3 regions of the Methylorubrum podarium genome follow, and region 2 is predicted to be linked to each of the others. Evidence: predicted binding sites of a transcription regulator. Region 2 holds the regulator's gene; each other region holds the start of a gene.
What was found. Region 2 encodes PhoB, which activates phosphate uptake and scavenging genes when phosphate is short. Its sites were predicted from a motif close to TGTCATNNANCTGTCAT; they were not measured.

Region 1 (9,482 bases), on a different contig from region 2:
TGTCCGCTGGCCACCACGGTGTGTTGCGACGAGGCGGGCGTTGAGAGCCTTGGCCATGGCAGTGGCCTGCGTAATGCTTTGCAGCCCGAGCCCGTCGGTGATCGTCTGTAGGCCTGTAGCTCTCTCTGTAGCTTGGCTTCTTACTGCCGCGATAGCTGCGGTGTTCCCATAGCTCTTGAGATGAGCAGCACCATTCGGGTTCCCCAGGCGCATAGGGGCTTGGCGCCCATCCTTGAGTGAACGCACGGGTTCCTCCCCGGTGTCCTCTGTGGTCTCCCTAGACTGCCTCGGGCTCTCCCGCTTCACCGCTAGGGCAGCCTTGGTCCTCTCAGAGAAGAGCGTGCGTTCCTTCTCAGCGAACCGTTGGACGGCTTCACGTTGGGCTCCGATGCCAAGGCCGCTTCGACGCTGACGCTTCGTGGAGACCCGAAATTAGGGGATGGCAGGGCGGATCGTCGGTTCGTCTCTGGTGTGTAAATCCGATGCACCAGCGTTAGGCAGTTTTGCATAGACGCAGAGGCAGTAGGCCGACCGACAGGCATTGAGGCAAGGTTCTCGTTGTTGCTCAGACGGTTAAACCAGTTGAGGGCTCGAATCGGCCCCCCTTAGGAGAAAGGCACGGCTGAGGTGGCTCAAAATCACGGCCGGCCTGTAGCTGAGTGTGCGGCCGAATGGAGGGGCCTGGGCAGCTTTCCAGCTAACAACGGCAAGCTGAGACAACGGGGCATCTTCGGTACCGCCTAAGTCAATCCGACTGACGTAGCGATTTCTCACATCACCATCATCAACCCTGGGGGCCTTTGGGCTCCCTTTTTCTTTGTCAGGACAACAATCAACATGATCACACGTCGATACCGAGAGCCGAGAGGGCTCCATGCGAACACAGGAGACTACGGCTTCTACGTCAGAGTCGCAGGGGAGGACCGGGAGCTTCTGAAGCAGGCCAAGAGCTTGGCTGAAGGCAGGCTTGGAGGCAGCCCCAGCAATCCCAAGCTGCTCCTTGAGATGATGAAGGTTTACGTGGCCTCCATGGCTCCCCAGGCTGCTCACAGCGGGCTCTAAGGGACCGGAAATGCCATTCGACCTTCGGAACCCCTTCAGCCCCTTCCTGCCTGCCGGTGCTGCTTTGGGTAAGCCCACAGTGGCCCCTTGGGAGGCTATGGCGGCCCTCCCAGGCTCTCCAAACTATGACCCGCTGATTCCATTCAGTGGCTCAAGGCAACCTCAGACACCTTTGGCCCCTGTCGCATCAACCATTGGCGTCCAAACGGGACCCACCCAAACCAAGGCTCAGCCTCAGGGTGCTCTCTCAGAAGCCGCCAGACAGGCAGAAGCTCAGAAGGCTACAGTTGTGGCCCAGGGTGGTCCGATGCCGCCTACGGGCCTGCTAGGCGATTCTGGGGGCATCTCTGAAGGTAGTAATACCAACTCACCTGTGGGTGCCCTGACGCGCGTCTTCGAAGATCATGCCAAGGATTGGAGCCCTGGGGAGGCTATGGAAGGCGCAGGCATTGCCCTGATGTCGCTAGACAACCCTGATGCCGCCAAGGAGTTTGCGAAATATGCAGCCCTTAGCAGCCGACAGCCAGACAAGTATGATGTTAGAATTGATCTAACCTCTGGTCGGTCTATCAGCACCAATTTGACCACAGGCAAGACCACAGTCCAGCAAGTCACCGATCCAGCACCCAAGCCACTCACTCATAAATACATTCCCGAGACCGGCACGATGGTCTCCTGGGATGACCAGGGCAACATCCAACGCAATCAGAAGGTCAGTGAGCCACCACCACGACCTATGCCTGAGACTGCCCAGAGGACCGTTCAAGACAACCAGACGAAGGCTGATAGCGCCCTTCAGACAGCCCTCAAGAACCAAGAGTTCATCAAGCTGCTGCGGGAGGACAAGATGGACCTTTCGGCTCTTGGGAGGGCAGGAAGTGAGTGGCAGTTGCTGATGGGGGCTTCTGATGAGAGGACACGCAATGCAGCAAAGTTCCAGGCACACATCAATGAACTAAGGAACAGCCAGCTTCTCGATGCCAAGGGCACACAGACTGAAGGTGACGCTCAGAGAGCTTTGGAGTCGATCCTTCCGGGTATCTCTGGCCTCGATAACAAGACTGTAGCGACACTACTCAGAGGAGCCAACGATGGCCTCCTAAGCGCCTATGAGAGAAACCACAGGTATAATCTCGATAGCTACAGGCGCTACAAGGACCGAGAGTCCGAAGATTACTACACCAAGCAGTTTGAGGGCCAAAAGAAACATTACCACGATAGAAAGGCTGAGTTGGAGCAGGGGTGGGATGATTGGATGAACAGTCCAGCACCTAAGACTCCTGCCAATCCATACATCACCGGACAGAACCCAGCACGGGCTCAAGCTCCACAACGGAAGGACTCCTTCCTTGAGTTCATAGAAAGGCGGGACCGAGAGAAGGCCAAAGGCCAGTAACACAATCAATATCTAAGAGATGACTTAGGGGGCTTACGAGCCTCCTTTGTTTTTCCTTATGAGCGCCCCTATAGGGAAGAACTACATGCCTCCGAAGATAAATTGGGTCAGCCAAGGACCACAACATGAGTGACACTAATGATAATAATCATGAGGTAATATTTCGTGGTAGCTATGAGCGCTGAAGAAGTTGAAGATGAGACCATAGGGCGACCCAAGGATGAGTGGTTGGACTATTATTTATTATCAAAGGAAGGGACATTAAGAGATGTAGTATCTGTAGTCACTAGGGAGATTGTGTCTGCTGAAGCAAGAAAAAGATCGCGTAAGGCAGTAGATCAAAGATCATTTGAGTTGTGCACTGATTGTGTATTAGCTAATATGTCATACGTGTTTCTAAAGTACGGCTTCGAGCATCCAATAGTGGCGTCTAGAAAGCTTTCGGAGTGTGATTTGAATACAAATGAAAGCATGCCTCAGAGAACTTTTGTCAGATCCTTAGATCGGTTAGAGGCCTGTGGTTACATCAGTCAGTGCGTGGGCATCGGCAGCAAAGTACACTCAACGGTCATAAGCACTCAGAAGCTCCACAGTCTCATTATCGAACATGGTGTGGATTTCTCCTGCTTCCGAGAGTGTGACACACGTCCTTTAGTGGTCCTCAGGAGAAGGGCCCCAGCCCGAGCAGGTAGGAAGGCCAAGAAGTCATCAGTCAACTTCCACCACACCCATGAAACTTCGGTGATCCATGATCGTGTAAGCAAAATCAATCGATTTCTGAGCAAGGCTAATATCGACTACATCGATGACGCCAACTCCGATGTTCGTGTTAGTCCCTATGACCGGTCCCTAGTCAGGTACTTCAGCATCCTCGGTCATCAGGGTATCCGCTTCGATCAAGGCGGCAGGCTCTTTGGTAGGGCCTTCTGGATGAACATGAAGTCTGACTTCAGGCGAGGCATCAGGATCGATGGTGAGCCCGTAGCGGACTTAGACTTCTGCAACCTAGGACCACGTATCGCCTATCACCTAGCAGGCCACGAGGCTCCTAAGGGCGACCTGTATGACCTGAGTGGTCTCCTCGATGGCTATGACCACCGCGACAAGGCTCAACGTAAGGCTATCAAGAGAGCCTTTGCTTCGTGCCTGAACGGTGGGCGTGGAGGCAAGCGAGGGATCAAACCAAAGGCCGGTAAGCCTGGGACCACCGGAATCCTTGATCCTCTTCCGAGGGGCATCAATGCCGCAAAGATCAGGAAGGCCCTCATCACCAAGCATCCGGTCCTTGAGCCGTTCTTCGAGCCCCGTGAGGTCCCTGTGGGCTTCACCATCATGTTCCTAGAGAGCCAGATCCTCCTGTGTGCCCTTGAGAAGCTGATTGCTCTTGGTGTGGTGGCCCTGCCTCAGCATGATGGACTCATGGTGGCTAGGAGTAACGCTGGAATCGCTCAGGAGGCTCTAGAAGCGGCTTCAAGGGATGTCTTGGGTGTGACTATCCCTGCAATTGTGAAGGACCTCTATGGGCCTCCTGGCGAATCTGAGAGGCTATTGGCTGCCTGAGCCTATATGGTCAATCACTATACTGTTGCACCGGATTAATATAATAGGAAATAACTCATAGTTAGTCCAGGGAGAGGTTGTAGGAAGGCTTGTGGGACTGAGGGTTGGTCTACAATCATCACACCCACCGACGTAGGAGCCCTCATCACCACAGGCCCCGATGGTAAGCCCTGGACCAACTCAAGGCATATCGCGGTGGTGTTTGAGAAGGAGCATTTTCACGTCCTTCGGGACATCGACCAACTCCTAGAATCCGGTCATCCAGATTTGGAGGGCCATATGTTTCAAGAGGTTAGCGCCTTCGACCCCCGTGCCAACCGTGAGACCCGAAGCTTCGACATGAACCGCGATGGGTTCTCTCTGCTGGTCATGGGGTACACGGGGCACAAGGCGGTGGACTTCAAGCTGGCCTACATCCGGTCGACTTCGCCATCCAAGATATCAAGCTTCTCAGTTAAATCAGCTACCTGTTGCTCCAAACGGATAATCCGATCATGTAGCTTCGGCACGTCCATTGCGTTGCGCATACCCCAATTTGTCACGAGGAAAGCGCCCCATAAGATGGCTCCCCAAATGATCGTGCTGATATTACTTCCGATCAAGCCTTCTATGGATTCAATCACGGCTAGTTGCCTTCAAGGGCGCTCAGGACACTTCCATCCTACTTCTTGCCACCCTCTATAAGCCTAAGCCCCTGCATACTCGGTGGCAAATCAGGTGGCCTAGGAGGCGCCTCAAGATCGGGGTAGTAGGCGTGACATCGTGGGACGTACTGGTTGCCTGTCCGCTTCCCAGGTCTCTCTTGCCAGGGACAATCGAACGCGATGCTCCTCAATACGTCCTCTAAGGGCGTCTCGGGGCCGTACTTTGCTGCTAACCGAGCAAGACGATAGCTCCCGGTCCTGTGGGGACACATGCCGCATTCGACCCGTACCACCACGAAAGGGTAAGCTGCGAGACATGGGACCTCAGGCCTCCTTGGTGGTGTCATTGAACAACGTACCACGGACGTAACCACGGGAGATCAGCCGGTCCCTCTGTTGGGTCCGCCTTTCGGCCTCCGCGAGATCAGCCAAGGCATCGGCTATGGCCTCCCTGAGGGCCACACGCGCATCGTCACCGGTCAGGCCGAGGTATGCCCTTGCAATGACCTCTACGGGGCTGAGGGGGCTGTGGTGGGCCTGGGGAGCCTCAGGAGGCTTGTGATGCCTTTCAGTTGCCTGGGATGCCTGAGCGGTTTGGGTGTGTGACATGGGCCTCCAGTCCGACTCAGGATGAGAACAGAAACGGAACACATCACAGGGCCTAAGGTTCGATCAAGGGGCTTTCGGTGGGCTTCAGGGGATCGTGAGGCCTTCCCCCGGTTTGTCACAGCCGTGTCACAGCGAACCCGTGGAATGCCCCGGTATCGGTGGTTGCTCCCAAGCCAACTGTTATGTACCTTATGGCCTGTAACAGATTGATTTCGCGGGGAAACTGAAGCCAAACCCGAGTCAGCACCCGTAGCTCAGCTGGATAGAGCGTTGCCCTCCGAAGGCAAAGGTCACACGTTCGAATCGTGTCGGGTGCGCCATTTCAGAACAGAAATGTGAACCCCCCGCCTTCTTCCTTGAAGCGGCGCCAAGGGTTTGAAACCGTTCGGCTTTCGATTCCCCGATGCGGACCTCGTCGTCAGCGACCGCGGCACGTGGGCGAAGGCGTGCAGGTGTTCACGCCGGTAGACGTCTTCTTCCCGTCGCATGCCTGAGCGCGCGGCGGTCGAGAGCGCATTGATCATCGCCGGGGTGATCTCCTGGCTGCCGGCGCCGTCGAGGGTCGGCCGAACGCAATCCACGTCGGTTGCGGCTTGGTCCCTCATCCCGCCAAGCAAGGCTTCGACAAGACCGATCCGCTCGACCTGACCAAGCCGACGGGCGATCCTCCGATCGAACGCACATGCTTTTCGCCAGCCGCGAATCGGCTCGACACAGTCCCGATGGCGCCTGAGCGCGCCGGCCTGTGCGCGGCTTCGCCGGAGACGGGTGCGGGGCGATGGCTCTCGCGGCGCGTCAGCCGATTCGAAGCGTCGCTCCTGCCCCCCGCGGGGCCGACCAGCCAGCCTGAACCCTCCGCGGAGGCGCCCGCCTCCGACAACCCGCATCGCACGTTTTGCCGAGCGCTCTTAATCCCTGATCTGTCACAAAAATTTCGCCGTCCGCGTGCTCAGACAATCTCCGGCGACGCAAGCCCGCACAGATATCGTCGGAGAGGTCGGCATGGCAGGGTCAGCAATCGGCGGTTTCGCGCCAAGCCAGGATCATGCGGGGCCAGGGCCGCACCACGGTCGCCCCAACCTCGACGGCAACCGCTCGATCCTCGCGACCGTCCTGTTCACCGGCGCGGTCGCGGCGGCCCTCGCCTACGTCGCCTACAGCATCTACCTCGACGTCGATGCCACCGGCGTGCAGGTCACCACGTACCTGCCCTACATCCTGCTGTTCGTCGCGCTCATCATCGCGCTCGGCTTCGAGTTCGTGAACGGCTTCCACGACACGGCCAACGCCGTCGCGACCGTCATCTACACGCACTCCCTGCCCGCCAACGTCGCCGTCGTCTGGTCCGGCTTCTTCAATTTCCTCGGCGTGCTCCTGTCCTCGGGGGCGGTCGCCTTCGGCATCGTCAGCCTGCTGCCGGTCGAGCTGATCCTGCAGGTCGGGTCCGGGGCGGGCTTCGCCATGGTCTTCGCCCTCCTGATCGCCGCCATCATCTGGAACCTCGGCACCTGGTATTTCGGCCTGCCGGCCTCCTCGTCGCACACCTTGATCGGCTCGATCATCGGCGTCGGCGTGGCGAACGCCCTGATGCACGGCCGCTCGGGCACGTCGGGGGTCGACTGGACGAAGGCCACCGAGATCGGCTGGTCCCTGCTGCTCTCGCCGGTCTTCGGCTTCATGGCCGCCGGCGCCCTGCTGCTCGTCCTGCGCTTCGTGGTGCGCAACCCCGCTCTCTACGCCGAGCCGAAGGGCAAGGAGCCGCCGCCGTGGTGGATCCGCGGCATCCTGATCGCGACCTGCACCGGCGTCTCCTTCGCGCACGGCTCGAACGACGGGCAGAAGGGCATGGGCCTGATCATGCTCATCCTGATCGGCACCGTGCCGACCGCCTACGCCCTCAACCGCGCCCTGCCGGATTCCTCGGTGGCGCAGTTCCGGATGACCTCGCAGGCGGCCTCCGAGGTGGTGGCGAAGAAGGCGGCCGGCTACGACATCATCGGCGATCCCCGCCCGGCGGTGACGGCCTACGTCGCCGCCCACAAGATCGAGGGCGGCACCTATCCGTCGCTCTCGGTCCTGATCAAGCAGATCGGCGAGCAGGTCGATCAGTACGGCACCCTCGCGAAGGTGCCGGCCGAGGCGGTCGGCAACACCCGCAACGACATGTACCTCGCCTCCGAGGCGGTCCGCTTCCTGATGAAGGACAAGGAGAGCGAGCTCTCCTCGGCCGAGATCGGCACGCTCAACGCCTACAAGAAGAGCCTCGACGAGGCGACGCGCTTCATCCCCACCTGGGTCAAGGTCGCCGTCGCGATCGCCCTCGGCCTCGGCACCATGGTCGGCTGGAAGCGCATCGTGATCACCGTCGGCGAGAAGATCGGCAAGACCCACCTGACCTACGCGCAGGGGGCCTCGGCGGAGCTGGTCGCGGCCGGCACGATCGGCGCGGCCGACATGTTCGGCCTCCCGGTCTCGACCACGCACGTTCTGTCGTCGGGCGTGGCCGGCACCATGGCGGCCAACCGGTCCGGCCTGCAGCTCTCGACCCTGCGCAACCTGGCCATGGCCTGGGTGCTGACCCTGCCGGTGGCCATGCTCCTGTCCGGCACGCTCTACGTGATCTTCTCGCGCCTGTTCTGAGCCGGGATGGCCGCGGCATCGACACGGCCGGCCCGTCTCCTCTGCGACGAGCCGGCGCTCCCGGGCCTTCTCTGGGCCATGCGCTTCGACGAGGGCGGCCGCGGCCACCTCGTCGATCACGAGGAGGGACTGCCCGCTCCGGGGGGCTTCGGCGAGGGCTTCCTCTGGCTGCACTTCAACTTGAACGACGTGCGGCTGGCCGATCTCGTCGCCGAGGGCCGGCTCGGTCCGCGGCACCTGACGGCCGCCGCCTTCGCCAGCGACCCGCACCAGCGCCTCCTGGTCGAGGACGGCCATATCGGCGGCGTCGTGGCCGATCTCGTCCGCGAGAGGGACGAGAGGGCCAAGGTCGATGCCGGCGGCCGCCTGCATTTCGTGATGGGGCCGCGCCTCTTGGTGAGCGGCCGCCGGCACCCCGTCGTCGGGCCCGACCTCGCCCGCGATGCGGCGGCGGACGGGCAGTGCATCCTCGCGCCCGTCCAACTTCTCGAGATCATCGTCGGGCAGGTCGTCACCGCGATGGTGGAGACGGGCGGTCGCCTCGCCGACGAACTCGACGAGATCGAGGACCACATCCTCGACGAGCGCGTGCGCGGCGAGCGGCGGCGGCTCGGCCCGATCCGCCGCGACGCGGTGCGGCTTCATCGGCAGCTCCTGGGGCTGCGCGCCGTCTTCCACCGTCTGGAGACGGCCGCGTCCGACGAGCAGATTCCGGCCGCCGCCGTCACCGCCGCCGTCCGGATCGCCCAGCGGCTCGACGCCCTCGACCGCGACATGGTGATGCTCGCCGACCGCTCCCGCCTGATGCAGGAGGAGCTGGCCTCCTACCTCGCCCAGGCCTCCAACCGGCAGCTCTACACCCTGTCGGTGCTGACCGCCCTGTTCCTGCCGCCGACGCTGGTGACCGGCCTGTTCGGCATGAACACCAAGGGCCTGCCGCTTGCCGAGAACGAGAGCGGCTCCTCGGTCGCCATCGCGGTCGCCGTCGTCTCGGCGCTCGCGGTCTTCGCGCTGATCCGCGGCCTCGGCATCCGCCCGCCGCGCGACTGAGAGCGGCCGGGAGCGCTCAGTAGCGGATCGTGGCGCGCAGCCCGAACACGGCGGCGTTGCGGATTCGCGCGCCGTCCGGATCGCGCGGGTTGCTGATCCCGCCGCCGGGCTTGAACACGTACTGGATGCTCGGCTGCAGGGCGAGGCCCGGCCCGAGCACCGCCTGGTAGGTCGCCTCGACCACCGTCTCCATGCTGCGGCGCGGGCCCGGGACGCCGCCGAGGATGGCGGCCTCGGCGTCGAGACGGCGGACGGCGTCGGAGATCCGGGCGTAGCCGACCGCGAGGCCCATCGTGTCGTCCGAGCGGCCGCGGAACAGGCCCCTGTAGGCGATGCCGGCATCGAGGTAGAAGTCGATCAGGTTGCGGTCGCCGGGCGAGCCCGAGGCGCGCAGGAACACGCTGGCGCCGTCGTTGGGGTCGTCCGGTTCGCGGTAGACGGTCTGGTCGATGACCCCGTAGATCCCGCTGTCGCCGCTCAACCGGCGCCCGACCCCCGAGCTCTCCGGATCGGCCAGCGAC
Region 2 (9,482 bases):
CCTCGATTTTCGGGACCGGCAGGTCACCGCGCTGATCGGGCCGTCCGGCTGCGGCAAGTCCACGCTGCTGCGCACCTTCAACCGGATCTACAGCCTCTACCCGGAGCAGCGCGCCGAGGGTGAGATCCTGCTCGACGGGCAGAACGTCCTCGACTCCAGGGTCGATCTCAACGAGCTGCGCTCGCGGGTCGGCATGGTGTTCCAGAAGCCGACGCCCTTCCCGATGTCGATCTACGACAACGTCGCCTTCGGCCTGCGCCTCTACGAGAAGCTGCCCAAGTCCGAGCTGGACGGGCGCGTGGAGGAGTCGCTGCGCAAGGCGGCGCTCTGGGACGAGGTGAAGGACAAGATGAAGCAGTCCGGCACCGGCCTGTCCGGCGGCCAGCAGCAGCGCCTGTGCATCGCCCGCACCGTGGCCCAGCGTCCCGAGGTCATCCTGTTCGACGAGCCGACCTCGGCGCTCGACCCGATCTCGACGGGCCGCATCGAGGAGCTGATCGAGCAGCTGCGCGCGGAGTTCACGATCGTCATCGTGACGCACAACATGCAGCAGGCCGCGCGCATCTCGCAGTTCACCGCCTTCATGTATCTCGGCGAGCTGATCGAGTTCGACGCGACCTCGAAGATCTTTATGAACCCGGCCAAGCGGCAGACCCAGGACTACATCACTGGCCGCTTCGGTTAAGCCCGGTCGCGACTGCGGTGCCGTCGCGACCCCCCTTGCGTCCTCGTTCTGACGCGCCCTCCGCCGCCGGACCAGCGTCCGATCCGGTTCGAGAGCGCCCTCGTCCGACTGCCTGATCGGGAAATTCGCGACATGGCCGAGCACATCGTCTCTTCCTACGACACCGACCTCGAGAACCTGCGCCGGTCGATCGCCGAGATGGGCGGCGTGGCCGAGAAGATGATGACCGATGCCACCGAGGCCCTGGTGCGCCGGGATACGGTGCTGGCCCAGGCCGTGATCGCCGCCGACAAGCGCCTCGACACGCTTCAGCGCGAGATCGAGGAGCGCTCCGTCCTCCTCATCGCCCGGCGCCAGCCACTGGCCATCGACCTGCGCGAGACGATCTCCGGCATCCGCGTCTCGGGCGACCTGGAGCGGATCGGCGATCTTTCCAAGAACATCGCCAAGCGCGTCGTGGCGATCAGCGATCAGGCGCAGCCGCAGAAGATCGTGCTCGGCGTCCAGCACATGAGCGACCTCGTGCAGGAGCAGCTCAAGGACGTGCTCGACGCCTATGCCAGCCGCGACGTGGCCGCCGCCCACGAGGTCTGGGAGCGCGACAGCGCCATCGACGCGCTCTACAACTCGCTGTTCCGCGAACTCCTGACCTACATGATGGAGGATCCGCGCAACATCTCGTTCTGCACGCATCTCCTGTTCTGCGCCAAGAACGTGGAGCGCATCGGCGACCACACCACCAACGTGGCGGAGACGATCGAATACCTCGTCACCGGTGAGACGCCGGCCGGCGAGCGGCCCAAGAACGACGCTTCGAACTACGCGACGGTGACGCCGGGCGCCTGACGCCGCCGGGCGGGGCGCGAAGCGGAAAAGGGGCGTCTCCGGCCTGCTCCCCGACGGGGCAGGCCGGGCGCGACGGATGGAAAGACGGACGATGACGAGTGCGCGCATCCTGATCGTCGAGGACGAGGAATCGCTGACGACCCTGCTGCGCTACAACCTCGAAGCGGAAGGCTTCGCGGTCGATGTCGCGATCCGCGGCGACGAGGCGGATCTGCGCCTGCACGAGATGACTCCCGACCTCGTCCTGCTCGACTGGATGGTGCCGGGTCTCTCGGGCATCGAGCTGTGCCGCCGCATCAGGGCGCGGCGCGAGACGGAGCGGCTGCCCGTCATCATGCTGACGGCGCGGGGCGAGGAGGCCGACCGCGTGCGGGGCCTCTCCACGGGGGCCGACGACTACGTGGTCAAGCCGTTCTCGGTGCCCGAGCTGCTTGCCCGCGTGCGCGCCCTGCTCCGCCGGGCCAAGCCCGCCCATGTCGCCGACATGCTGGTGGCGGGCGACATCGAGCTCGACCGGGTCAGCCACCGTATCCGCCGCCAGGGCCGCGAGATCCATCTCGGGCCGACGGAATTCAAGCTGCTCGAATACCTGATGCAGAGCCCCGGCCGGGTCTTTTCCCGCGAGCAGCTGCTCGACGGCGTCTGGGGCCACGACGTCTACATCGACGAGCGCACGGTCGACGTCCATGTCGGCCGCCTGCGCAAGGCGATCAACCGCCCGCGCCAGAGCGACCCGATCCGCACGGTGCGCGGCTCCGGCTACTCCTTCGACGAGATGTTCGCGGGAGCCGAGTGAGGGTGGCCGGGCGCGGGCCTCTCGGCTGACGGGACGTGCGTCCGATGTCATCCGTTTGATCGTTCTGGTCTCCCGCCCGTCACTGCGAGGCGAAGCCGTGGCAATCCAGGGCTCCGCACGATCCGGAGGGGTCGCGCGCTCGATCGCGCGGCGTCCGAAGTCGCCGCGCGGCGGCCCCAAAGGCTTTAGCGGAAACCGGCGACGCGGCGGTCGCGCTTGCGCTCGGCCGCCGGCTGATAGGCGACCTGCGCGTGCTGGGTGCAGTAGGGCAGGCCCGTGATCGCGCGAGCGCCGCAGAAGCGGAATTCCGGCGAGGTCGGATCGCCCATCGGCCAGCGGCACATGGAGTCGCGCAGGTCCATGATGGTGACCCGCTCGGAGACGGCGAGCGCCACCGGCTCCGGGGCGGCCTTCGGCGGGAGCGGAAAGTCCGGTGCCGGGCGGTGCGCGACGATCGCCGGCGGCTCGGGCAGCGTCGGCTCCTCGGCGACGATCACCGTCTCCAATGCGACCTCGGCGCTCAGGTCCTCCTTGCGGCGAGCCTGAGCCCCGCCCGGGCCGATCGGCTTGACGCGGCCCGCGAGCCCGAGGCGGTGGACCTTGCCGATGACGGCATTGCGGGAGACGCCGCCGATCTGGAGGGCGATCTGGCTGGCACTCAAACCATCGTCCCACAAGCGGCGAAGCAGCTCGACGCGTTCATCCGTCCAGCTCGGGACCGCTTCCGTCATTGCCCCCTCCACGTCGACACGTCCTTTGAACGCAAAACCGACCGACCGCGCAGCGTCACCGCCGCGAAGAGCGGCAACGGGCATCGCCAGGGCCCGCGATCCGGCCCTGCACATGTCGGTTAACAGACGCCAAAGCTGTCGTTGGCGACGCTGTGGAGACTACAGGACAGCTCGGCCGCGGAGCAAGGGTCAGCGCGTTTCACGGGTCGGTTTCCACCGCCAATCCGATTCCGTCGGCGGCGGCTCGGATCCGTCCCGGCGGCATGACAACCGATTTGGCCGAGATCCCTTAACACCTTGCGTAAAATTGCTCTTTTTCGAAACGTACGATCACGCGTGGCCGGCCCCGACGGACCCTTCGAGCGAGCGAACCGGCGGTGACGGCGACGCCGCCTGCGCTCGGATCGCCGCCGAAAAAGATTGTCCGGGCAGGCGCGATGACTATGTGACGGGCGGCATCCACCGGTCCTGCGCCTGTGGACAACCCCTAGCGGACCTTGGGAGATCGCATGCGACTGCGCCTCGCGCCGGCCCTGTTCCTTCTCGCCGCGATGCCCGGCGTCGCGCTGGCCGCCGGGCCGGCCGCTCCGGTTCCCGACGAGGCGGCGATCCGGCTCACCAACCACCGGGCGGTCTATGACCTGTCGCTGGCGCGCTCCACCGGGACGCGGGCGGTCGAGGGCGTGCGCGGCCGCATCGTCATCGATTTCTCGGGCGACGCCTGCCGCGGCTACACCATGCAGACGCGGCAGGTGACGCTGCTCAATTCCGGCGAGTCCGGCGACCGCACCTCGGATCTGCGCAGCACCACGTTCGAGAACGGCGACGGCAAGAGCTTCCGCTTCCGCACCACGACCATCCTCAACAACGTGCCGTCACCGGCGGTGGACGGGACTGCGGAGGCGGGCGACCCGTTCAAGGTGAAGCTCAAGGAGCCCAAGCGCGACCAGTTCCAGGTCGAAGGGCCGGTGCTGTTCCCGATCCACCACATGATCCGCCTGATCGAGGCGGCGAAGGCCGGCGAGACCACGGTCTCGGCCAAGGTCTTCGACGGTTCGGATGACGGGCGCAAGGTCTACGACACGCTGGCCATCATCGGCCGGCCGAGCGCGGCGCCCGCTTCCGACACCGAGCGCGACAAGCCTCTGCGTGAGGGTGACCGTGCCGGCATGCGGCGCTGGCCGGTCACCTTGAGCTACTTCACCCCCGGAGAGGGCGAGCGGACGCCGATCTACACCCTCACTTTCGATCTCTACGAGGACGGCGTCAGCGGGCGTCTGCACCTCGATTACGGAGATTTCGCCATCGACGGCAACATGAGCCGTCTCGATCTCGCCAAGGATGATCCGAAATCCGATCCGAAGGCCGAGGCCGCCTGCCGGAAGTAGCGTCCGCCCGCCGAGGCGATCGACGGCGGATCGGGCCGAGCCCGAGAAACGTTCCTGCTGCCGGAGCCGTGAGCGGCGGCGGCAGCGTGTTGCGCGATGGCGGGCCTGAGGCAGAGTCTGCGGGAACTCTACGAGGGAAGCAGCGACCGCGCGCATCGCTTCCGCTACGGCCTGCTCGCCTTCGACCTCGCCACGCTCCTGTTCATCATCGTCTCCTCGTTCCTGCCTCGCCCGCCGCTGATCGAGGGGATCGACGTCCTGATCGGTGCGGCGGTCGCCGCCGACTTCCTGTCTCGGCTGGCGATCTGTCCGCGACCGGTTCGCGAGTTCCTGCGACCGACGACCTGGGCGGACGTGGCGGCGATCGCCTCCTTCCTGGCCCCGATCGTCGGCGAGGGCGCCGGCTTCCTGCGCATCCTGCGCACGCTGCGGCTGCTGCGGACCTACCAGCTGCTCGACCGGATGCGGGAGGATTTCCCGTTCTTCCGCCGCAACGAGGACGTGATCATCGCGGTGGTGAACCTCGCGGTGTTCATCTTCATCATGACGAGCCTCGTCTACGCGACCCAGCACGGCTCGAACCCGAACATCGGCAACTACGTCGACGCGCTGTACTTCACCGTGACCTCGCTCACGACGACGGGCTACGGCGACGTCACCCTGCAGGGCACCGGCGGTCGCCTGATCTCGGTCGTGGTGATGATCTGCGGCGTCACGCTCTTCCTACGCCTCGCCCAGGTCCTGTTCCGCCCCTACAAGGTGCGCTTCCCCTGTCCCGCCTGCGGCCTGCAGCGGCACGAGCCGGACGCGGTGCACTGCAAGGCCTGCGGCACCCTGCTCAACATTCCCGACGAGGGCGCGGATTGAGCCGCATCGGCGCAGGGCCGCGACGCGTTCCCGATTGAAACGACCGATCGCGGCGGAGGACCGGATGCCCGACTGGCGAGCGCTGTTCGTACCGGAGCACTCCCTCGTGGAGATCGCCCTGCGCGGCACGGTGATGTACCTCGCGCTCTTCCTCATCATGCGCTTCGTGATGCAGCGCCAGGCCGGTGCGGTGAGCCTCGCCGACCTGCTCGTCATCGTGCTGATCGCCGACGTCTCGCAGAACGCCTTCTCCAACGAGTACAAGTCGCTGACGGAGGGCATCCTGCTGGTGCTGACGATCGTCGGGTGGAATTACGGCATCGACCGGCTCGCCTTCCGCTTCCCCGCCTTCGAACGCTTCATCACGCCGAAGCGGCTCCCCCTCGTCGCCGACGGCCGTATCTGCTGGCGGAACATGCGCCGCGAGATGATCACGCACGCGGAACTCATGAGCCAGCTCCGCCTACAGGGAATCGACGACCCGGCCCTCGTCCGGCTCGCCTCGCTGGAGGGCGACGGCAGCATCAGCGTGATCCGCCGTGACGGCGAGGAGACCCCCCCTGGGCCGGAGGACCGCCGGGAGCCGGTCTGATACCGTGTCTGGTTGATCGCTTCGGTTCGTCCCCAACCCCCGTCATTCCGGGGCCGCGCAGCGGAACCCGGGATCCACCCGTGATGCGCGGCTGGAATATGGCGTTCAGGCCAGTTGTGGATTGCACGCCTCCGGCGCGCCCCTTCGGGTCCGGGTTCGCCTTCGGCGCCCCGGAATGACGGGAAGTGGCACGAAGAAATCAACCGGAAACCGTATGAGGCGACGGACCCTAGACCCCGGGTTTGGCCGGCTCCGCCCGACGCCGCTCCGGCTCGCCGGTGAAGACGAGACCGCGCTGGATCGCGGCGCTGCCGAACTTTTCCCGCACCCGGTCGAGCGCCGCCTCCCGCCGCGCGACGCGCTCGATCCCCTGGTCGGCGAGGTCGCCCCGATCGGCGTGAATCGCGCCGCAGAGGTCGCCGCCGCCGATGCCGATCAGGCGGAACGGCGTGCCGTCGCAGGCGGCGCGCAGCATCGGCTCGCCCTCGTGGAAGAGGCGGTCGGCGAGCTGCGTCGGCTTGAGGCCGCCGCGGGTGCGGGTGCGCAGCCGGAAGCGCGCGTCCTTCAGCTTCAGCGTCACGCTGCCGGCGGCGAGTTCCGCCCGCTTCAGCCGCCCCGAGACCTTCTCGCACAGCCGCCACAGGATCGGCCGCAGATCCTCGAACCGGGCGAGGTCGGTCGAGAAGGTCGTCTCGGCCGAGACGCTCTTGGCCTCGCGGGTGGGACGGACCGGCCGTCCGTCCCGCCCGGCGGCGAGGGCGAGGAGGCGTAGGGCGTCCCGGCCGAGCGCCGCCTGCAGCCGCGCCGGATCGGCCCGCCCGATATCCCCGACGCGATGGATGTTGAGGCCGGCCAGACGGTTGCGGGCGCTCTCGCCGATGCCCGGCAGGATGCCGACAGGCTTGTCGGCGAGGAAGGCGGCGGCCTCTTCGCCGGCGATGATCGAGAAGCCGCGGGGCTTGTCGAGGTCGGAGGCGATCTTGGCCAGGAACTTGTTGGCCGAGAGGCCCACCGACACGGTGATGCCGACCTCCGCCTCGACCCGCGCGGCGAAGCGGGCGAGCGTCAGGGCCGGGCTGGTGCCGTGGAGACGCTCGGTGCCGGAAAGGTCGAGGAACGCCTCGTCGATGGAGACGGGCTCGACCAGCGGGGTCAGCGCCAGCATCATCGCCCGCACCTCGCGCCCGACGCGGGCGTACTTCTCCATGTCGGGCCGCAGCACGGTGGCGTCGGGGCAGCGCTTGAGCGCCTCGAACATCGGCATCGCCGAGCGCACGCCGGAGATCCGCGCGAGGTAGCAGGCGGTGGAGACGACGCCGCGCCGGCCCCCGCCGATGATGAGCGGCTTGTCCCGCAGGGAGGGGTCGTCGCGCTTCTCGATCGCCGCGTAGAAGGCGTCGCAATCGACGTGGGCGATGCTCAGCGCGTCGCGGGCGGGGTGGGCGAGCAGGCGCGGCGAGCCGCAGCCGCGGCAGCGCAAGGCGCCCTCGGCTTGCATCGTCAGGCAATCGCGGCAGAAGGGTCTCACGTCGAAAACCTTGCCCGGAACCGTGCCGGGCCGATCGCGGGCGAGACGGATTGTACGAATGTCTGGAGCCGCCGACCAGGGTCCGCCCGCGCCCCATCCCAAGCCGAATGCGACCCGCGTCCTGATTCTCGGCGGCACGACCGAGGCGAGCGCCCTCGCCGCCCTGCTGGCCCGAGAAACGGATGTCTCGGTGACCCTGTCGCTGGCCGGCCGCACCGCCGCGCCGCGGCCCGAGCCGGTGCCGATGCGCGTCGGCGGGTTCGGCGGCGCGGAGGGGCTGGCGCACTGGCTCGCCGGGAACGGCATCGAGGCGGTCATCGACGCGACCCATCCCTTCGCCGCGCGAATCTCGGCCAATGCGGCCGCGGCCTGCCGGGCCGGCGGCGTGCCGCTGCTCGCTGTGCGCCGTCCGGCCTGGGAGCGGCAGCCCGGCGACGACTGGACCGAGACCGACAGCGTTCCGGCCTGCCTCGACGCGCTCGGGCCCGCGCCGCGAAGGGTCTTTCTCACCATCGGCCGGCAGGAGCTGTCCGCCTTCGCCCGCGCGCCGCAGCACGCCTACCTGGTGCGCACCATCGAGCCGGTCGGCGATGCGCTGCCGGTGCCGAACCTCGTGACCGTCAGCGCTCGCGGCCCCTTCACGCTCGCGGACGAGACCCGCTTCATGCGCGAGGCCGGGATCGAGGTGCTGGTGACCAAGAATTCCGGCGGCGCGGCAACCTATCCGAAGATCGAGGCGGCGCGGGCGCTGGGCGTGTCCGTGGTCATCGTCGCCCGCCCTGCCCTGCCGGACATCCCCGCCGTCCCCGACGCCGCGGGTGCAATCCGCTGGCTGAAGACCGGCCTCGATCGAAGCGGCCCGGCATAGATCCGGCTCGACGCGGCCCGGTGCCGATGCCATGGCAGGGACATGCCCGCGCCCGAAACGAGGAACCGTCCATGACCCGCGCCCTGATGCTCCAGGGGACCGGGTCCGATGTCGGCAAGTCGCTTCTGGTGGCGGGGCTCGCCCGCGCCTTCACCCGGCGCGGTCTGACGGTGCGCCCCTTCAAGCCGCAGAACATGTCGAACAACGCCGCCGTCACCGCCGACGGCGGCGAGATCGGCCGCGCCCAGGCGCTCCAGGCCCGCGCCGCGCGGGTCGCGCCCTCCGTCCACATGAACCCGGTGCTGCTCAAGCCCCAGAGCGAGGTCGGCGCGCAGGTGGTGGTGCAGGGCCACATGATCGGCACCGCCAAGGCGCGCGAGTATCAATCGTGGAAGCCGCGCCTGATGGAATCCGTGCTTGACAGCTTCGAGCGGCTGCGCGCGGAGGCCGACATCGTGCTCGTGGAGGGCGCGGGCTCGCCGGCGGAGGTGAACCTGCGCCGGGGCGACATCGCCAATATGGGCTTTGCCCGGGCCACGGGGACGCCGGTGGTGCTCGTCGGCGACATCGACCGGGGCGGCGTCATCGCCAGCCTCGTCGGCACGCAGGCGGTGCTGGAGCCCGACGACGCGGCGATGATCCGCGGCTTCATCGTCAACCGCTTCCGCGGCGACCCGACGCTGTTTTCCGACGGCATGGCCCTGATCGCCGGGCGCACGGGCTGGTCGCCGTTCGGCCTCGTGCCGTTCTTTCCCGATGCCGCCCGCCTGCCGCCGGAGGACGCTGTGGCGCTCGATGCCCCGCCGATCCGCCGCGACGGCGCCGGGCCGCTGATCGCAGTCCTGCAATTTCCCCACATCGCCAATTTCGACGACCTCGACCCGCTGCGGCAGGAGCCCGGCCTGCGCGTCGTCTTCGTGCCGCCGGGTGCGCCGATCCCGGCGGAGGCGGACCTCATCGTCCTGCCGGGCTCGAAGACCACGATCGACGACCTCGACTGTCTCCGCGCGCAGGGGTGGGACGTCGATATCCGCGCGCATCTGCGCCGCGGCCGGCGGGTGCTGGGCCTGTGCGGCGGCTACCAGATGCTCGGGCGCTCCATCGCCGACCCGCTGGGCATCGAGGGCGCCCCCCGCGACCTGCCGGGTCTCGGTCTGCTCGACGTCGAGACGGTGATGACG
Region 3 (9,482 bases), on a different contig from region 2:
CCCGCACGTTCACCCGGTCCACCAGCGCCCGCGAACCCGCCGCGAGGGACACCCGCGCATGCGCCCGGATCAGCGGCGTCAGCGCCTCGCGCGCGGCGCGGTCGAGGCGCTTGCTGTCGTCGAGCCGGGTCAGGATCTCGGGCGGGAAGGCGAGGGGATCGAACCAGATCGCGGCCACCATCACCGGCCCGCACAGCGCGCCGCGCCCAACCTCGTCGCAGCCGATCACCGCCGGGTAGCGCGCCGCCAGCGCGGGATCGAACGGGCGGATCGCTTTTTCGGATTTCGGTCGGGGCGCCATGCGCCGATCTTCGCATTCCCGCCCCCGCCGGTCATCCCGGCCGGGGTGAAAACCGGCGGACAAAGCGTTCCGCGACGGGACGAGGATCAGCCGGGGCGGGCGAGAGCGGCGGCGCTCGGGCGTCCGGCGGAGCGCCGGACCGGCCCCACCGCGTGCGCGGTCGCGATGTTGTCGTAGAACTGGCGCGCGCTCTCGGCCCAGGTGTAGCGCAGCGCCTCCGCCCGGCAGCGCGCCCGCGGGATCGTGAGCGCCGCCAAGGCGGCCGCGCGCAGGTCCCCGTCGAGGGCGCCCGCCCCCGTGCCGCCGATGACGTCGAGGGGTCCGGTGACCGGGAACGCCGCCACCGGCAGGCCCGAGGCCAGGGCTTCGAGCAGCACGATGCCGAAGGTGTCGGTCAGGCTCGGGAAGACGAAGGCGTCCGCGCTCGCGTAGACCCGCGCCAGCGCCTCGCCGGTGAGCGCGCCCAAAAAATGCGCGTCGGGCGCCAGCGCCTGGAGCCGGGTCCGGTCCGGCCCGTCGCCGACCACGACCTTGGAGCCCGGCAGGTCGAGGGCGAGGAAGGCGGCGAGGTTTTTTTCGACCGCCAGCCGCCCGACCGAGAGGAAGATCGGGCGCGGTAGGTCGGGGAAGACGTTCTCGTCGCGGGGGCGGAACAGGTCGGTGTCGACGCCCCGCGTCCAGCGCATCAGGTTCGTGAAGCCGCGCCCCGCCAGCTCGCGCTCCAGCGAGGGCGTGCTGACCATGGTGCCGCTTGCCGCCGCGTGGAAGCGGCGCAGCCACGCGTAGCTCCAGGCCTCCGGCACGGGCGCGCGGGCGGCGAGGTACTCGGGAAAGCGGGTGTGGTAGCTCGTGGTGAAGGCCTGACCCCGCGACAGGCAGGCGGCGCGCACCGCGTGGCCGATCGGGCCTTCGGTGGCGATGTGCACGTGGGTCGGCGCGAGCCGCTCCCAGCGGGACAGCACCCGCCGCCGGGTGACGAGGGAGAGCCGGATCTCGGAATAGCCCGGCATCGGCAGGGAGGCGAAGTCCGCCGGGGTCAGCATCAGCGGCTCGACGCCGAGGCCGGCGGCGGCTTCGGCCATGCGCTCCACGGAGCGGACCACGCCGTTGACCTGCGGGTGCCACGCATCGGTCGCGAGCAGCAGCCTCATCCCAGCCTCATCCCAGCCTCATGGCAGCCTCAGGGGGATCCCGTCGCTCGGCTCAGGCGACGGCGCGGCGGATCTCGGGTTCGAAGCTGTCCGCGGCCCGGCGCTCGCGCAGCATGGTCGGGTAGTGCAGCACCTCCATGCGGCCGTCGTAGTGCTCGACGATGCCGGTGCAGGATTCCACCCAGTCGCCGGTGTTGAGGTAGGTCAGGCCCTCGACCTCGCGGTGGGCGGCGTGGTGGATATGGCCGCAGATCACCCCGTCCGCCCCCTGGCGCCGGGCCTCGCTCGCGAGGAAGGTCTCGAACTGGCCGATGAAGTTGACCGCGTTCTTCACCTTGAGCTTGGCCCAGGCCGAGAGCGACCAGTAGGCGAGCCCGAGGCGGCGGCGCACGCGGTTGACCACGGTGTTGATGGTGAGCGCCGTGGTGTAGGCCCAGTCGCCCAGATGCGCGAGCCACTTGGAGTGGCGCACCACCATGTCGAACTGGTCGCCGTGGATGACGAGGTAGCGCTTGCCGTCGGCCGCCACGTGGACCCGGCTGTCGGCGATCTCGATGCCGCCGAAGGTCATGCCGATATAGTCGCGCAGGAACTCGTCGTGGTTGCCGGGCACGTAGACGACGTGGGCGCCCTTGCGCACCTTGCGCAGCAGCTTCTGCACCACGTCGTTGTGCGCCTGCGGCCAGTACCAGCCCGAACGGAGCTGCCATCCGTCGACGATGTCGCCGACGAGGTAGATCGTATCGGCATCGACGTCGCGCAGGAAATCGAGCAGCAGGGCCGCCTGGCAGCCCTTCGTGCCGAGGTGAAGGTCGGACAGGAACAGCGTCCGAACGCGGATGGTCGATTCCGGATCTTGGGACACGGGCGCCTCCGGCTCCACACAACCGCATCGCGACGGGGAAGAGCCAAATCGCATTCCGATCTCAGTTTGATGACGGCACCACGCATCATCCTGCCGGCACCGAGCGTCCGGACCGTTGCCCGGGGCCGGCCACCGGTCCGGTCCCGGCCCGCCGCAGACCCCGCCCGCGGCCCGCGCATGCGAAAATCTTTTTGTTTTTCAATTCAGTTTTTTCCGTTTTCCATTCCCAGGCAGGGGGGGCATAACGGCGGCCAAGGTCATCCGCCGCGCGTGCCTCGCGCTTGCGCAACGGCACCCGGCAGAGGTGCGGGCAGGGGTACGGGGATGGCCGCGACGGATGGGAGCGCTGGACAATCAGCAGGAGCGCGCTTCAATGCGGCGCTGGGCTGACGCATCGAGGGTTCGGTCCTCTGGAGGCGACCGGCGTGGCTGCACGCGCCGCGACGCGGGCGGCCCGACGGCCGGCTCGCCGCTCCGGGACGATCAACGATCCGACATCACGGTGGTATGGTCCCGGCCCGCGCGAGGCCCTTTGCGCGCGGCTTTGCGGCGGGACTGAGGACGTTTCGCGGCGGGCTCGCACCCGCTACCAGGATCGGGCGGGAGCGCGGCCGCGAAGGGCCGGCCCGCCCAGAACGACTTGATTGGAGGAAACTTTCATGGCGGCAACGAGACGTCCGGGACGCAACCACCTGTTCGTTCCCGGCCCGACCAACATCCCGGACCGGGTGATGCGCGCCATGATGGTGCAGTCCGAGGACCACCGCTCGGTCGACTTCCCGTCGCTGACGAAGCCGCTGTTCGAGGACACCAAGAAGGTGTTCGGCTCGACCGACGGCACGATCTTCCTGTTCCCGGCCTCCGGCACCGGCATCTGGGAATCGGCGCTGACCAACACGCTCGCCCGCGGCGACAAGGTGCTGACCTCCCGCTACGGCCAGTTCAGCCACCTCTGGATCGACATGGCCCAGCGCCTCGGCCTGGACGTCATCGTCCAGGAGGAGGAGTGGGGCACCGGCGCCAAGCCCGAGAAGATCGAGGAGGTCCTGCGTGCCGACAAGGGGCACGAGATCAAGGCCGTCATGGTGGTCCATAACGAGACCGCGACCGGCGTGACCTCGAACATCGGCGCCGTGCGCAAGGCGATCGACGCCGCCGGCCACCCGGCCATGCTGTTCGTCGACGGCGTGTCCTCGATCGGCTCGCTGCCGTTCTACGCCGACGAGTGGAAGGTCGACTGCGCCATCGCCGGCTCGCAGAAGGGCCTGATGCTGCCCGCCGGCCTCGGCGTGATCTGCGTCAGCCAGAAGGCGCTCAAGGCCGCCGAGGGCTCGTCCGGCCGCAACGACCGGCTCGCCCGCGTCTACTTCGACTGGGAAGACCACAAGAAGCAGAACCCGACCGGCTACTTCCCCTACACCCCGCCGCTGCCGCTGCTCTACGGCCTGCGCGAGGCGCTCGCCTGCCTGTTCGAGGAAGGGCTGGAGAACGTCTACCACCGCCACGCCGTGCTCGGCGAGGCGACCCGCCAGGCCGTCGCGGCCTGGGGCCTGAAGACCTGCGCCAAGTCGCCGGAGTGGAACTCCGACACCGTCACCGCCATCCTGGCGCCCGAGGGTGTGGACGCGGCCAAGATCATCAAGCACGCCTACGTGCGCTACAACCTCGCGCTCGGCGCCGGCCTGTCCCAGGTCGCGGGTAAGGTGTTCCGCATCGGCCACGTCGGCGATCTCAACGAGCTGTCGCTGCTCGGCGCGATCGCCGGTGCCGAGATGTCGCTCCTCGACAACGGCGTGAAGGTGACGCCGGGCTCGGGCGTGGCCGCGGCCTCCAGCTACCTGCGCGAGAACCCCCTCTCGAAGTCCTGATTTTTTTGGTGAGCGGCGCCGGTTCCAACGGCGCCGCTTCCGCTAAGTAGAGAAAGGCGCCCCGCCCGGCGTCCGGCCTGCCGGCCGCTGCGCGGGAGACGCTTCGAGACAGGTGAGGAAACGGGGCCGGCGTCACGCCCGCCGGTCGATCCGGAAGGGGTCCAGAATGACAAAGAAAGTCGTCTTCCTCGATCGCGAGTCGCTCGACGCGACCGTGCGCGAATTCAACTTCCCGCACGAGTACAAGGAATACGAGTCGACCTGGACGCCGGAGGAGATCGTGGAGCGCCTTCAGGGCGCCGAGATCGCGATCATCAACAAGGTGCCGATGCGGGCCGACACGCTGAAGCAGCTTCCCGACCTGAAGCTGATCGCGGTGGCCGCCACCGGCACGGACGTCGTCGACAAGGCCGCCGCCAAGGCGCAGGGGGTCACGGTCGTCAACATCCGCAACTACGCCTTCAACACCGTGCCCGAGCACGTGGTCGGCCTGATGTTCGCGCTCCGCCGCGCGATCGTGCCCTACGCCAATTCCGTGCGCCGGGGTGATTGGAACAAGTCGACCCAGTTCTGCTACTTCGACTACCCGATCTACGACATCGCCGGCTCGACGCTCGGCATCATCGGCTACGGCGCGCTCGGCAAGTCGATCGCCAAGCGGGCGGAAGCCCTCGGCATGAAGGTGCTGGCCTACGACGTGTTTCCGCAGGACGGGCTGGTGGATCTCGACACGATCCTCACCCAGTCCGACGTCATCACGCTCCACGTGCCGCTCACTCCCGACACCAAGAACATGATCGGGGCCGAGCAGCTCAAGAAGATGAAGCGCTCGGCGATCCTCATCAACACCGCCCGCGGCGGGCTCGTGGACGAGGCGGCCCTGCTCCAGGCGCTCAAGGACGGCACCATCGGCGGCGCCGGCTTCGACGTGGTGGCCCAGGAGCCGCCGAAGGACGGCAACATCCTCTGCGAGGCGGACCTGCCGAACCTGATCGTCACCCCGCACGTGGCCTGGGCGAGCAAGGAAGCGATGCAGATCCTCGCCGACCAGCTCGTGGACAACGTCGAGGCCTTCGTCGCGGGCAAGCCGCAGAACGTCGTCGAGGCGTAGGGCCCACCACCCCGGTCGTCATTCCGGGGCCGCGCAGCGGAACCCGGACCCGAAGGGACCCGCCGGAGGCGTGCCATCCACGACGCGGCACGACGGATCGGTGCTCGTCGCCGCATCACGGGTGGCTTCCGGGTTCGCTTGTCAGCGCCCCGGAATGACGATTTGAATCGGTGGCCCCGGTGCCACTCAAGGAAGCGCTCCGCGCCTCGCGCGGACACCGACTCTCAGAGGAACCATGTCCAAGAAGCTGCTCTTCCAGTTCGACACCGATCCCACGCCGAGCGTGTTCGACGTCGTCGTCGGCTATGACGGCGGTGCCGACCACATCACCGGCTACGGCAACGTCACGCCCGACAACGTCGGCGCCTATGTCGACGGCACGATCTACACCCGCGGCGGCAAGGAGAAGCAGTCGACGGCGATCTTCGTCGGCGGCGGCGACATGGCGGCCGGCGAGCGGGTCTTCACGGCGGTGAAGAAGCGCTTCTTCGGCCCGTTCCGCGTCTCCTGCATGCTGGATTCGAACGGCTCCAACACGACCGCCGCCGCGGGCGTGGCGCTCGTCGTCAAGGCGGCGGGCGGCTCGGTGACGGGCAAGAAGGCCGTGGTGCTCGCGGGCACCGGCCCCGTCGGGATGCGCTCCGCCGCGCTCCTCGCCCTCGAGGGGGCCGAGGTCGTGCTGTGCGGGCGCAAGCTCGACAAGGCCCAGGCCGCGGCCGATTCCGTGAACAAGCGCTTCAAGGTCAACGTCGCCGCGGCCGAGACCCCGGACGACGCCTCGCGCTCCGAGGTGGTGAAGGGCGCGCATCTCGTCTTCACCGCCGGCGCGATCGGCCTCGAATTGCTGCCGCAGGCGACGTGGCAGAACGAGGCCTCGATCGAGATCGTGGCCGACTACAACGCCCAGCCGCCGCTCGGCATCGGCGGGATCGACGCGACCGACAAGGGCAAGGAGTACGGCGGCAAGCGCGCCTTCGGTGCGCTCGGCATCGGCGGCTTGAAGCTCAAGCTGCACCGCGCCTGCGTCGCCAAGCTGTTCGAGTCGAGCGAAGGCGTCTTCGACGCGGAAGAGATCTACAAGCTGGCCAAGGAAATGGCCTGACCACGCAGGGACGACCGGGCAGCGCCGGCATCGCCGGTGCTGCCCCGCTCAAGCAAGAATCACGAGGGGAGGAACCCATGGCCGGCAACGAGACGATCGAAACATTCCTCGACGGTCTGGCGAGTTCGGCCCCGACCCCCGGCGGCGGCGGGGCCGCCGCGATCTCCGGCGCCATGGGCGCGGCCCTGGTCTCGATGGTCTGCAACCTCACCATCGGCAAGAAGAAGTACGTCGAGGTCGAGGCCGACCTGAAGCAGGTGCTGGAGAAGTCGGAAGCCCTGCGCCGCACGCTCACCGGCATGATCGCCGACGACGTGGAAGCCTTCGACGCGGTGATGGGCGCCTACGGGCTGCCGAAGAACACCGACGAGGAGAAGGCTGCCCGCGCCGCCAGGATCCAGGAAGCCCTCAAGACCGCGACCGACGTGCCGCTCGCCTGCTGCCGCGTCTGCCGCGAGGTGATCGATCTGGCCGAGATCGTCGCCGAGAAGGGCAATCTCAACGTCATCTCCGATGCCGGCGTCGCGGTGCTCTCGGCCTATGCCGGCCTGCGCTCGGCCGCGCTCAACGTCTACGTCAACGCCAAGGGCCTGGACGACCGCGCCTTCGCCGACGAGCGGCTGAAGGAGCTGGAGACCCTGCTGGCGGAGGCCGGCGCGCTCAACGAGCGGGTCTACGAGACGGTGAAGGCCAAGGTGAGCTGAGGCCGAAGGCGGTTCGCGCCCTCGACCGTCATGGCGCGCGAACGCGAAGCGATCCGGGGGCACGACTCCGTCCGGGGAGGTCGCGGGCCGGATTGCTTCGGCCCCGCTTCGCAATTACAGCGTGTGATCGTTTCTCGATTCCGGACCTGATCCCGGGGTGCCGGCAAGCGGCCTCGCAGGATCCTCGAGCGAGGCCTACGCTTGGCTCCGGGACGTCGGGACGAGGGGCGAGTCGGACCAACATTGCCGGGCCGCGCGTACGGCTAGGGGCCTGTCGTCTCCACTTTAGAAGCCCGCTAAGTCTCTGACGGGCAAGCAAACTGAAGTGTAAGAGAAGAAAAAATTGAGAGCTGACCCGCTTCCCGAAAAGTAATTTTTCCGCGAAGGTTGGCCCAACAAGAACGACGGAAACGCCAAGGAGGTCTCGATGGACGTTCACGAGTACCAAGCCAAGGAGCTGCTCGCGAGCTTCGGAGTCGCCGTGCCGAAGGGCGCCGTGGCCTTCAGCCCGGATCAGGCGGTCTACGCCGCGACCGAACTCGGCGGCTCGTTCTGGGCGGTGAAGGCCCAGATCCATGCCGGCGCCCGCGGCAAGGCCGGCGGAATCAAGCTCTGCCGCACCTACAACGAGGTCCGCGACGCCGCCCGCGACCTGCTGGGCAAGCGCCTCGTCACCCTTCAGACCGGTCCCGACGGCAAGCCGGTCCAGCGCGTCTACGTCGAGACCGCCGACCCGTTCGAGCGCGAGCTCTATCTCGGCTACGTCCTCGACCGGAAGGCCGAGCGCGTCCGCGTCATCGCCTCCCAGCGCGGCGGCATGGATATCGAGGAGATCGCCGCCAAGGAGCCGGAGGCGCTGATCCAGGTGGTGGTCGAGCCGGCGGTCGGCCTGCAGCAGTTCCAGGCCCGCGAGATCGCGTTCCAACTCGGCCTCAACATCAAGCAGGTCTCGGCCGCGGTGAAGACCATCATGAACGCCTACCGGGCGTTCCGCGACTGCGACGGCACCATGCTGGAGATCAACCCGCTCGTCGTCACCAAGGACGACCGGGTGCTGGCGCTCGACGCCAAGATGTCCTTCGACGACAACGCCCTGTTCCGCCGCCGCAACATCGCGGACATGCACGACCCGTCGCAGGGGGATCCCCGCGAGGCCCAGGCCGCCGAGCACAATCTCAGCTATATCGGCCTCGACGGCGAGATCGGCTGCATCGTCAACGGCGCCGGGCTCGCCATGGCGACCATGGACATGATCAAGCACGCGGGCGGTGAGCCGGCGAACTTCCTGGACGTGGGCGGCGGCGCCTCGCCGGACCGCGTCGCCACGGCCTTCCGCCTCGTCCTGTCGGACCGCAACGTGAAGGCGATCCTCGTCAACATCTTCGCCGGCATCAATCGCTGCGACTGGGTCGCGGAGGGCGTGGTGAAGGCCGCCCGCGAGGTCAAGATCGACGTGCCCCTGGTGGTGCGGCTCGCCGGCACGAATGTCGAGGAGGGCCAGAAGATCCTCGCCGAGAGCGGGCTCGACCTCATCACCGCCGACACCCTGACGGACGCCGCGCGCAAGGCCGTCGAGGCCTGCCACGGCGCCAAGCACTGACGAAGGAGGGAGGAATCACGCCATGAGCATTCTCATCGACGAGAAGACCCCGATCCTCGTCCAGGGCATCACGGGCGACAAGGGCACCTTCCACGCCAAGGAGATGATCGCCTACGGCTCCAACGTCGTCGGCGGCGTCACCCCCGGCAAGGGCGGCAAGACCCATTGCGGCGTGCCGGTGTTCAACACCGTCAAGGAGGCGGTCGCCGCCACCGGCGCCACCACCTCGATCACCTTCGTGGCGCCCCCCTTCGCGGCGGACGCGATCATGGAGGCGGCCGATGCCGGCCTGAAGCTCGTCTGCTCGATCACCGACGGCATCCCCGCCCAGGACATGATGCGGGTGAAGCGCTACCTGCGGCGCTATCCGAAGGAGAAGCGCACGATGGTGGTCGGCCCGAACTGCGCCGGCATCATCTCGCCGGGCAAGTCGATGCTCGGCATCATGCCCGGCCACATCTACCTGCCCGGCAAGGTCGGCGTGATCTCGCGCTCCGGCACCCTCGGCTACGAGGCCGCGGCGCAGATGAAAGAACTCGGGATCGGCATCTCGACCTCGGTCGGCATCGGCGGCGACCCGATCAACGGCTCCTCCTTCCTCGACCACCTCGCCCTGTTCGAGCAGGACCCGGAGACGGAAGCGGTGCTGATGATCGGCGAGATCGGCGGCCCGCAGGAGGCCGAGGCCTCGGCCTGGATCAAGGAGAACTTTTCCAAGCCCGTGATCGGGTTCGTGGCGGGCCTCACCGCCCCGAAGGGCCGCCGCATGGGCCATGCCGG

Region 1: ABS772_RS21460 (inorganic phosphate transporter) is a predicted target of PhoB. The motif match lies at 6,193-6,209, and genes of this name have one in related genera.
Region 3: ABS772_RS22830 (UDP-2,3-diacylglucosamine diphosphatase) is a predicted target of PhoB. The motif match lies at 2,376-2,392, and genes of this name have one in related genera.

The regions. Positions count from the first base shown of each region.
Region 1 covers NZ_JBELQE010000110.1:53,865-63,346, forward strand. The annotation lists gene ABS772_RS21435 (hypothetical protein) at 1,496-2,458, shown strand; gene ABS772_RS21440 (hypothetical protein) at 2,624-4,018, shown strand; partial or broken gene ABS772_RS21445 (Rha family transcriptional regulator) at 4,217-4,381, shown strand; gene ABS772_RS21450 (hypothetical protein) at 4,429-4,641, opposite strand; tRNA gene ABS772_RS21455 (tRNA-Arg) at 5,515-5,591, shown strand; gene ABS772_RS21460 (inorganic phosphate transporter) at 6,274-7,911, shown strand; gene ABS772_RS21465 (CorA family divalent cation transporter) at 7,918-8,961, shown strand; gene ABS772_RS21470 (carbohydrate porin) at 8,978-9,482, opposite strand, start outside.
Region 2 covers NZ_JBELQE010000085.1:67,644-77,125, reverse strand. The annotation lists gene pstB (phosphate ABC transporter ATP-binding protein PstB) at 1-685, shown strand, start outside; gene phoU (phosphate signaling complex protein PhoU) at 818-1,531, shown strand; gene phoB (phosphate regulon transcriptional regulator PhoB) at 1,623-2,327, shown strand; gene ABS772_RS16245 (GcrA family cell cycle regulator) at 2,513-3,058, opposite strand; gene ABS772_RS16240 (cell envelope integrity EipB family protein) at 3,568-4,446, shown strand; gene ABS772_RS16235 (potassium channel family protein) at 4,543-5,313, shown strand; gene ABS772_RS16230 (DUF421 domain-containing protein) at 5,378-5,905, shown strand; gene ABS772_RS16225 (DNA polymerase IV) at 6,135-7,433, opposite strand; gene ABS772_RS16220 (cobalt-precorrin-6A reductase) at 7,492-8,301, shown strand; gene ABS772_RS16215 (cobyric acid synthase) at 8,373-9,482, shown strand, end outside.
Region 3 covers NZ_JBELQE010000119.1:463-9,944, forward strand. The annotation lists gene ABS772_RS22820 (ribonuclease HII) at 1-301, opposite strand, end outside; gene ABS772_RS22825 (glycosyltransferase family 4 protein) at 388-1,452, opposite strand; gene ABS772_RS22830 (UDP-2,3-diacylglucosamine diphosphatase) at 1,505-2,317, opposite strand; gene ABS772_RS22835 (aminotransferase class V-fold PLP-dependent enzyme) at 2,977-4,185, shown strand; gene ABS772_RS22840 (D-2-hydroxyacid dehydrogenase) at 4,352-5,296, shown strand; gene ABS772_RS22845 (NADP-dependent methylenetetrahydromethanopterin/methylenetetrahydrofolate dehydrogenase) at 5,532-6,398, shown strand; gene fchA (methenyltetrahydrofolate cyclohydrolase) at 6,476-7,102, shown strand; gene ABS772_RS22855 (malate--CoA ligase subunit beta) at 7,530-8,702, shown strand; gene sucD (succinate--CoA ligase subunit alpha) at 8,725-9,482, shown strand, end outside.